2 regions of the Klebsiella sp. WP3-W18-ESBL-02 genome follow, and region 2 is predicted to be linked to the other one. Evidence: predicted binding sites of a transcription regulator. Region 2 holds the regulator's gene; the other holds the start of a gene.
The links. The regulator LexA, encoded in region 2, represses DNA repair genes until DNA is damaged. The targets are predictions, from matches to a motif close to TNCTGTATGTACATACAGNA.
Positions count from the first base shown of each region.

Region 1: the regulator LexA is predicted to act here: its motif matches at 1,818-1,837, upstream of sulA (SOS-induced cell division inhibitor SulA).

Region 1 is NZ_AP021972.1:3,234,287-3,239,101, reverse strand. Features, by position in the region: gene ompA (porin OmpA) at 1-931, opposite strand, end outside; gene sulA (SOS-induced cell division inhibitor SulA) at 1,287-1,796, opposite strand; gene H7R56_RS15555 (TfoX/Sxy family DNA transformation protein) at 2,015-2,620, shown strand; gene yccS (YccS family putative transporter) at 2,621-4,747, opposite strand; gene H7R56_RS15545 (YccF domain-containing protein) at 4,766-4,815, opposite strand, start outside.
Region 2 is NZ_AP021972.1:4,761,116-4,765,930, forward strand. Features, by position in the region: gene H7R56_RS22850 (cupin domain-containing protein) at 22-510, opposite strand; gene zur (zinc uptake transcriptional repressor Zur) at 637-1,152, shown strand; gene H7R56_RS22860 (CsbD family protein) at 1,206-1,415, opposite strand; gene dinF (MATE family efflux transporter DinF) at 1,540-2,859, opposite strand; gene lexA (transcriptional repressor LexA) at 2,925-3,533, opposite strand; gene H7R56_RS22875 (diacylglycerol kinase) at 3,633-4,001, opposite strand; gene plsB (glycerol-3-phosphate 1-O-acyltransferase PlsB) at 4,130-4,815, shown strand, end outside.

The DNA.
Region 1 (4,815 bases), 1.5 Mb from region 2:
CCGGGTTAGATTTGCCCATGCCACGTGCAGAGATTTTGTCAGACGGGATACCTTTAGATACCAGGTAATCAACGACGGACTGAGCACGTTTCTCGGACAGACCCTGGTTGTAAGCGTCAGAACCGATGCGGTCAGTGAAGCCCAGAACAACAACGGAACCGTCTTTCGGATCCAGGTTGCTCAGCTGGGAGTACATCTGATCCAGAGCCTGTTTACCTTCCGGTTTCAGGGTTGCTTTGTTGAAGTTGAACAGAACGTCAGACTTCAGAGTGAAGTGTTTGGTCTGTACTTCTGGAGCCGGAGCCGGAGCCGGAGCAACTACCGGAGCTGCTGCATCCTGCTGGCCGAAGCGGTAGGAAACACCTACGCTCAGCATGCCGTTGTCAGGACGTACGCCGACGGTGTTTGCGTCGCCGATGTTGTTAACCCACTGGTATTCCAGACGGGTAGCGATGTCACGAGTAACAGCCCACTCAACGCCGCCAGCGAATACTGGGGAAACGCCGGTGTCGTGATGGTCGCCAGCGATGTTGTTGCTGGAGTCAGCACGCCATACCATACCGCCCAGACGGGTGTAGATGTCCAGGTCGTCAGTGATTGGGTAGCCCAGTTTAGCAGTCAGCTGAACGCCTTGAGCTTTCAGAGCGCCATTGGTCTGGCTGCCGGTGTATTCCATACGGCCCAGCCAGTCGTAACCCATTTCGAAACCAACGTACGGGTTAACCTGGTAACCACCGAACGCGCCTGCGCCCAGCTGGCTCTCGTGGGTGGAACCGTTGTTGTTCAGGTCACTCTGGTACCAACCGGTGTCATGGAACTGGGACCAACCCAGTTTACCACCAGCATACCAGGTGTTGTCTTGCGGAGCGGCCTGCGCTACAGAAGCGAAGCCTGCCAGTGCCACTGCAATCGCGATAGCTGTCTTTTTCATTTTTTGCGCCTCGTTATCATCCAAAATTTGCCATGAAGTTCTAAATAGACTCACGGTTAAATCCTTCCACCGGGGGCGGGGCTTAGTTAAATACTCAGCAGATATCTGCGGTGTTAAGCTGAGCACCCCTGGCGATGTAAAGTCTACAACGTCGCCGGAAACTTACAAGTGTGAACTCCGTCAGGCTTATGAAAAAAAAAGAGTTGTATACGCAATATTTAACAAATGCGTCGAAAAAATAATCGATATTAACGGCGGGAAACCGCATCAGACCGGCATTCTGCCTGAAAATGCCCAGAAAAACGGCGACATAAAAAAAATGCAAAAAAATTCCCAGGAAAATTCCTAATTTGGCTCAATGGAACAAATTTGAGTGAATTTTTATCCCATTGTATTGTCCTGTTGGGTGTAACGCAGACCGAACTGGTCGCATAATGAACACCATCGCGTTACCTTTCTCCGCTGCACTCTGTAAACGTGCATGTTCCTCAGCGGACAACTCGTCCGTCAACCAGCCAATAACCACGCTATAGTTACCGGTACGCGACGCGCGGATCATTGAATCAAGCATGTCGCAAGATGACATCTGGCGAAGCTGCATGACCTTGGTCAACGGTAAGCCGGAAGCTTGTACCCACTGGCGGCTCAGTTTCTGCTGTGGTGTGAGCCAGAGCTGCCAGCGCGACTGCTGGCCCAACTGCTGTAATAATGGCAAGAGCAGCAGCTGTGCCATCATTGGCTGATCCTCACGATATTGCACTTCACTAATTAACGCGGTATGCGCGCTATTGACGGAAGTCAGCGTATGGGAGGCCGTAGTGACGGCAGCGACAGAAGAACGATTTACGACACCAGAAGTATACATAGTTAATCCAGCCCTGTGGGTTACTGTATGAATATACAGTACTACCCTGAAGACTAAAGATCAACCTCATTTTCTGAAACCAACTCGCAAAATTGCATAAGAAACACCCGTGACTACAAATACACCTTGCCGTACCGGCGGAACTTCCCTATGTTGCTTATTATCTGATCGATTAACAAATCTGATGTATTCATGTGCATGATTATTAAGGATTAATCATGAAGATAATCTCGTATAAAAGGATTTACCAATCCATGGAATATTTTTCTGGATTGGGCAAAGTGCAGTCTCGGGCGCTGTTCGGCGGCTACAGCCTTGCGGTCGACAATACCGTTTTTGCCATGGTTGCAGAAGGGGAACTGTATCTGAGGGCGTGTGAAAAAAACGCTGCTTATCAGAGTCAGTACTCGCCGCCTCTGCTGACGGTACGCAAACGCGGGCATGAACAGCAGCTCAACTATTTTCGCGTCGACGAACGGCTTTGGTCGAATAAATCTGCCTTAGTGCAGCTTGGCCAATGTTCCCTGGAAGATGCGCAAAATGAAAAGCGACGACGACGGTGCCGCAGGCTCAGGGATCTTCCCAATCTTTCTTTTCATCTGGAACTGCTGTTGCTCGAGGCTGGAATCAAAGATGTGCGTACGCTGCGGCAGATGGGCGCGAAAACGGCGTGGATGCGTTTGCGGCAGATACGTAAACAGCTGAACGTTAGCGTGCTGTATTCGCTAGAGGGGGCAATCATCGGAGTACATTCTGCCGCGCTCCCGGCGCAAACGCGCCAGGAGCTGGAAATATGGGTGCAGAACTACACCCAACGACGGTGATTACATCATAACCTGCTTTTGCAGACGGCAAATTTCAGGCAGAAGTGAAATCATCAACCCAATTTGTTGCAGGACCAATGGTTCTTTGCTGTCCGGACGAGGATCGAGATGCTGGATCCTCGCCGCGAGCTCGCTAAGCGCACGTTGAACCCGCTCCTCATCGGAAGGCTGATGGTGCAGGGCATCATCGACATAGCAGACCGCATCGTCGAGAAGCGCCAGGATTTCCGGTGTGGTGAGTTTCTCTCGATGGGCACCCAGCGCAGAGATATAGCTGGTTAAAGTGTGGTTAAGGCAGAGAAGTCGAAACGCCGTTTCCCGCATTTCCGCCGTTACTTTCGGTTCCGTCGACATATTCGACACCACTGACGCCAGCTCGGCATCCCGATTATGCGCATCGCGGCGCGCAATACGATAGGCCAGACGGTTATCGCGCCCCTGGTGGTACTGTTCAAGAATGGCGTCCAGGTAGCGACAGTTGGCATCCACGGCGCGTTCCAGCACGCGCGGCAGGTTACGGAACTTCCAGTCCGGCCAGATAAAGCTTACCGCCAGCCACGCAATACCACAGCCAATCAGGGTATCTACGACGCGCGGTAGCGCCACTTCAAATCCTTCGCCGAGCAGGTTAAAGCACAGTAGCACCAGTAGAGTAATAAACATGGTGGCATGCGCGTACTGTACGTTGCGAAAAGCGAAAAACAGCACGCCGGTTACGACGATCAGAATCAACTGACCTTCCAGTGATGGTACCAGCCAGAGTATGGGCAGACCCAGCGCAACGCCAACCAGCGTGCCGATAATACGCAGCGCAAGGCGGTGACGGGTGGCGTTATAGTTGGGCTGGCAAACAAACAGGCTGGTCAGTAGGATCCAGTAGCCATGCTGTAGACCGGTGAACTGAATAAAGGCATAGCCCACGCACAGCACCACAGACATGCGAACGGCGTGGCGGAACAGCGCTGACTCCGGTGACATGTTGCGGCTCAGCCGCGAACGGATATCGGCGAAGCCGTGCAGGCTGTCGTCGGCGAGGAGGTTTTCCGTTTCGCTTCGCGTTTGCGACTGGAGCTGTTCTGACTCGATGGTGGCGAGCTGGGCATCAATTGCCCGCAGGTTATTGAGCAGAAAACCCAGCGCTTTCATTTGTTCCGGCGCGGTGCCGCCAGCGCGAATACGATCGAGCGCGGCATCCAGATGGGTAAACGCGCGTTCAAAGCGAGCATCGTGTTGATACGGCGTGCGCAGCAGGATGGCCTTCGCCAGATCCTGACAGGCGATAGACTGCATTGAGAGTAGGCGCTGGAAGCGGAACATGACGTCGCTGTAGCGAAACTGATCGCGCAGCGCCTGGTACTGGATATGCGACGAACTGGCGCGTTCGTGGATATCCTGAGCCACGAAATAGTAGTGCAGCGTCCGGCGCGTGCTGCGCTGGCCGCGGTCTCCACGCAGGCGTGTCAGTAACGATGTTTTAGTCTGGTTCAGCGTCGCCATCAGTTGCCCGTTCGCCAGCGCCAGTTCATATAACGGCGCCTGGTTGTCATCGTCGAGATCGGGATCGAACAGACGCGATTTCAGTTCGAGGTAGCGGGCGAGCTGTTCGTAGCTGCGCGCGAGGTTATCCTGCAGCGGGCGAATTGGGAAAATCAGGTGCCCGGTTAAGGTCAGCACGTTATACCAAACGGCTCCCGCAATCAGCAGCAGCGGCTGCTGATACCATTGGGCGTACAGCGATACGCCGAGCATCGTATAAATGGCAATCAGCAGCGCGCCGAAGGCGATAGTCGCATAGCGCTGCCCAAGGCCGCCGAGCAAAATAAAACCGATAGTGGAAAGGGTCAGTCCTACCGCAAATAACCACGGCCAGGGAAACAGCAGTTCTACCGACGCCGAGGCGATAAAAAAGCAGATGAGGGTAATGACCAGGTTACGCAGCCGCCCGGCCAAACGATCGTCGAGGTCCGTTAGCGCAGCAGCAACCACCCCCAGGGTGAGCGGAATGGTCAACTTTGCGTCGCCCAGCCACCAGGGCAGAGCGGTTGTGCCAATTAACGCAATAAATATCCTGGCGTTATATAGCCAGGTACTGTTCCATGTATAGCGGCGAAGCAGCGGGCTTAGCATAGCAATTAATCGTCCTGATTACTGGAAACGGCGGCGGGCGTTCGCTTCACGCGCCGCGCGTGCAACTT
Region 2 (4,815 bases):
AATCTTTTATAGAAGATAAGATTACTTTCGCCCAGGTTTTCCGTCGTGCGGGCCAAAAAATTGCGGTGGGTGATCCACCCAGCGGTCTTCGCGCGTGACGGCATAAGCAGCGTTCAACGGGTAGTAAATACGGTTATGCTTTTTGTTGGCTTCACCCACCACCAGCAGCCGTACCTCTTCGCTGGTGTTGTTGATGAAGGTATGGCATACGCCGGTTCCGGCCGGAAAACCAACGCTGTCACCCGGTTCAAGTTTCCACAAATAGCCGTTAATCCACGCCTGTGGATAGCCTTCCAGCACATAGATAAACTCTTCCTCGTCGCTTTCGGCGTGCGGATACGAGGTGCGGCGGCCGGGCGGTAATCGTTCGTGGTGAATGCCGATATGCCTGAGCCCCAGCGCACGGGCCAGCGGCGCACCGATGGCAAAACGCTCGTCGCTGTCGGGATAAGTGGAGTCGTCGGGTCCTTCAACATCGCGCCAATGGCGAATACAGTCGGGTCTTTTCATCATTTTTCATCCTGAGTGTGAAGTTCACCTGCTATAACACACCTATAGCACACCTGTGGAAACTCGGTGTTTCCGGCATAACATGGTAAAGTAGGGGTTTATTTCACCCGTAACTCGAGGACGCCAATGGATAAGACCACCACGCAAGAACTGTTAGCGCAGGCTGAGAAGCTGTGCGCGCAACGCGGCGTGCGCCTGACTCCGCAACGTCTGGAAGTGTTGCGCCTGATGAGCCTGCAGGAAGGGGCGATTAGCGCCTATGACCTGCTGGACCTGCTGCGCGAGAAAGAACCCCAGGCCAAACCGCCAACCGTCTATCGCGCGCTGGAGTTTCTGCTTGAGCAAGGCTTCGTACACAAGGTGGAATCCGCCAACAGCTACGTGCTCTGTCATCTGTTCGATCAGCCGACGCATACCTCCGCGATGTTTATCTGCGATCGCTGCGGCGTGGTGAAAGAAGAGTGTGCAGAAGGGGTGGAAGATATCATGCATACGCTGGCGGCGAAAATGGGCTTTGCCCTACGCCACAACGTCATTGAGGCCCATGGCCTATGCTCTGCCTGCGTCGAGGTTGAAGCCTGCCGCGCGCATGAGCACTGTCATCACGACCATACCATTCAGTTGAAGAAAAAGGCCCGCTAACCGAGCGATTAGCGGGGGGAGTACATCCGTGTACTCCGGGCAGGAGAAGCGCGTTACCAGCGGATATTGTGGCGTTTATCCCAGCTGTCGACCTCTTTTTCTGCCTGATCTTTCGCGTATCCGTAGCGTTCCTGAATTTTACCGACCAGCTGGTCGCGTTTGCCTTCGATCACCGTCATATCATCGTCGGTGAGTTTGCCCCATTGCTCTTTCACTTTACCTTTAACCTGTTTCCAGTTACCGCCGATTTCGTCTTTATTCATCGTCGAATCCTCGATCGTCAGTGAGTGAATAGCGAAAGAGACACGTTCTTTTTCGCTAAGCGTGAGGTTAATTGTAGTCAGTCATTCTGGGTTCATTTCACTATTCGGAATCTTTAACCATTTCTCAGGAAAACCAGCTATTGTTTCGCCAATGGCGACGCCAGATATACGCCAGCGACAGCCCGCGCAGCGCGAGGAATACAGCCAGCGCCAGCCACAGCCCGTGGTTGCCGAGCAGCGGCAGCGCCAGCAGCGTTAGCGCAAAGCCTAAGGCGGCCACCGCCATACTGTTTCGCATTTCAGCGCCGCGCGTTGCGCCGATAAACATCCCGTCCAGCAAATAGCACCACACGCCGATCGCCGGCAGCACAACCTGCCAGAGCACATAGCGATCGGCAAGCTGCTGCAGTTCAGGTAGCGACGTTAACAGCGCGACAATCTGTTGCCCCAGCAGCGCGTACACCAGCGCAAAGGCCAGCGCGACCACGCCCGCCTGACGGCATGCGGCGTGCCAGACCTCCAGCAGCTTGCTGCCATCGCGCGCCCCGAAAGCCTGCCCGGAATGGGCCTCCACCGCGTAGGCAAAGCCGTCCAGCGCATAGGCTGTAAACGTCAGCATGGTCATCAGCACCGCGTTTACCGCCACCACGTCGCCGCCGAGGCGCGCACCGAAAACGGTCACCGCACCAAAGCACAGCTGTAACAGCAGGGAACGCAGCATAATGTCGCGGTTCAGCGCCAGCAGACGGCGAATGTTGCCGCGCCAGGCGTTTTTCAGCATCAGCCAACTGATGCCCCGCATCACCAGCACCTTGCGGACCATCACCAGCCCGACCAGCAGCGTGGCGTATTCGGCAAGCGCCGTCGCCAGCGCCGCCCCCTGTACGCTCATGTGCAGCCCCATCACCAGCCATAGGTCGAGCACGATATTCAGGACATTGCCCACCACCAGTAAAACAACCGGCGCACGAGCGTACTGTACGCCCAGCAGCCAGCCCAGCAGCACAAGGTTAGCCAGCGCCGCGGGGGCGCTGAGCCAGCGGATGGTCAGAAAACGCCGCGCCTGCTCCAGCACCTCGCCGCTGCCGCCAACGATGGAGAGCGCCAGATTGATCAGCGGCGTTTTCAGCAGAATAATCAGCAGCCCGGCCCCCAGCGCCAGCATGAGCGGCTGCACCAGCGCGCGAGCCAGCGCCTGCGGATCCTTCGCACCAAACGCCTGTGCCGTCAGACCGGTCGTGCTCATGCGCAAAAACAGCAGCAGCATAAACAGGAAGCTGGTCGCGGTCGCGCCAATCGCCACCCCGCCCAGATAAACAGGGCTATCGAGATGACCAATCACGGCGGTGTCCACCAGCCCGAGCAACGGGACGGTAATGTTGGAGAAAATCATGGGTAGCGCAAGGCGCCACAGGGCCTTATCGGCGGAGGTAAGTAGCGGCATGAGTGTCGACCAGAAAGGAAAAAGACGGCGATACGGGGCGTATCGCCGTCATGAGAAAGCGGGTGTTACAGCCATTCGCCGTTGCGAATAACGCCAACGGCCAGTCCTTCGATCGAGAAATTCTGCTGGCGCAGATCGACCACGATAGGTTTAAATTCGCTGTTTTCCGGCAGCAGTTCGACGACGTTACCCTGTTTTTTCAGGCGTTTCACCGTCACTTCTTCATCAATGCGCGCGACCACAACCTGGCCGTTACGCACGTCCTGCGTTTTATGCACGGCAAGGAGGTCGCCGTCCATAATACCGATGTCTTTCATCGACATGCCGCTGACGCGAAGCAGGAAGTCGGCGCTGGGTTTAAACAGCGAGGGATCGACCTGATAATGACCTTCGATATGCTGCTGCGCCAGCAACGGCTCACCCGCCGCGACGCGGCCCACCAGCGGCAGGCCCTCTTCTTCTTCCACCAGCAGGCGGATACCGCGAGAAGCGCCGGATACAATCTCAATGACACCTTTACGCGCCAGCGCTTTCAGGTGCTCTTCAGCCGCGTTCGGGGAACGGAACCCCAAGCGCTGAGCAATTTCCGCACGCGTCGGCGGCATGCCCGTCTGGCTGATATGATCCCGGATGAGATCAAACACCTCTTGCTGCCTGGTCGTTAACGCTTTCATTCCGCCCCCTGGGTGTATATACAGTTATGCTGTGAGTATATACAGCTAGTGTCTATTTTGAAACCATAAAACGCACGAAATCAGGCAGTTTTCACAGCTTTAGTGGAAATGCGCCCACAGCAGCATGCCCCAAGTGATCAGCGCGACAAAAATCGCCAGCAGCACCGCCGCCGACCCCATGTCTTTTGCCCGTCCGGACAGTTCGTGATACTCCGAGCCAATGCGATCGACTACGGCTTCCAGCGCACTATTGAGAATTTCCACTATCATCACCAACAGGACGGAACCGATAAGCAGCACGCGGGTAATCGCATCGACATCCAACCAGCAGGCGATGATAATCGCCAGCACCGACGCGACGCCCTCCTGGCGGAATGCGGCTTCGTTGATCCACGCCGCGCGAAATCCTTTCCAGGAATAGCCCGCTGCTTTGATGATTCGGGTGAGCCCGGTGGTATTATTGGCCATCTCAAGAACCTTTTTTGTTATTACGTCAATGACAATGCGAGTTATGCAGCGGTAGAACAGAAATTCTGCTGACTTTCTGATATTCTTGCCGCGCATTTGCATGATTAACCAGAGGCTTTACATCGTTTATGTCCGGCTGGCCACGAATTTACTACAAATTACTGAATTTACCATTAAGCGTACTGGTAAAAAGCAAGTCTATTCCGGCAGAACCTGCCCAGGAACTGGGGCTCGATACGTCGCGCCCGATTATGTACGTCCTGCCTTATAACTCTAAGGCCGACTTGCTGACGCTGCGCGCCCAGTGCCTGGCGCATGATTTACCCGATCCGCTTGAACCGTTGGAAATCGACGGCACTCTGCTGCCGCGCTACGTGTTTATTCACGGCGGCCCGCGCGTGTTCACTTACTACACGCCAAAGGAAGAGTCGATCAAGCTGTTCCACGACTATCTCGATCTGCACCGCAGCAATCCGGACCTGGATGTGCAAATGGTGCCGGTTTCCGTGATGTTCGGGCGCTCTCCGGGCCGCGAAAAAGGCGAGGAAAATCCGCCGCTGCGTATGCTCAACGGCTTCCAGAAATTCTTCGCCGTCTCCTGGCTTGGTCGCGATAGCTTCGTGCGCTTCTCGCCGTCTGTGTCGCTGCGCCGCATGGCCGACGAACACGGCACCGATAAAATCATCGCCCAGAAGCTAGCACGCGTTGCCCGCATGCACTTTGCCCGTCAGCGCCTGGCTGCGGTTGGCCCGCGCCTGCCGGCACGTCACGACCTGTTCAAAAAGCTGCTGGCTTCGAAAGCCATTGCGAAAGC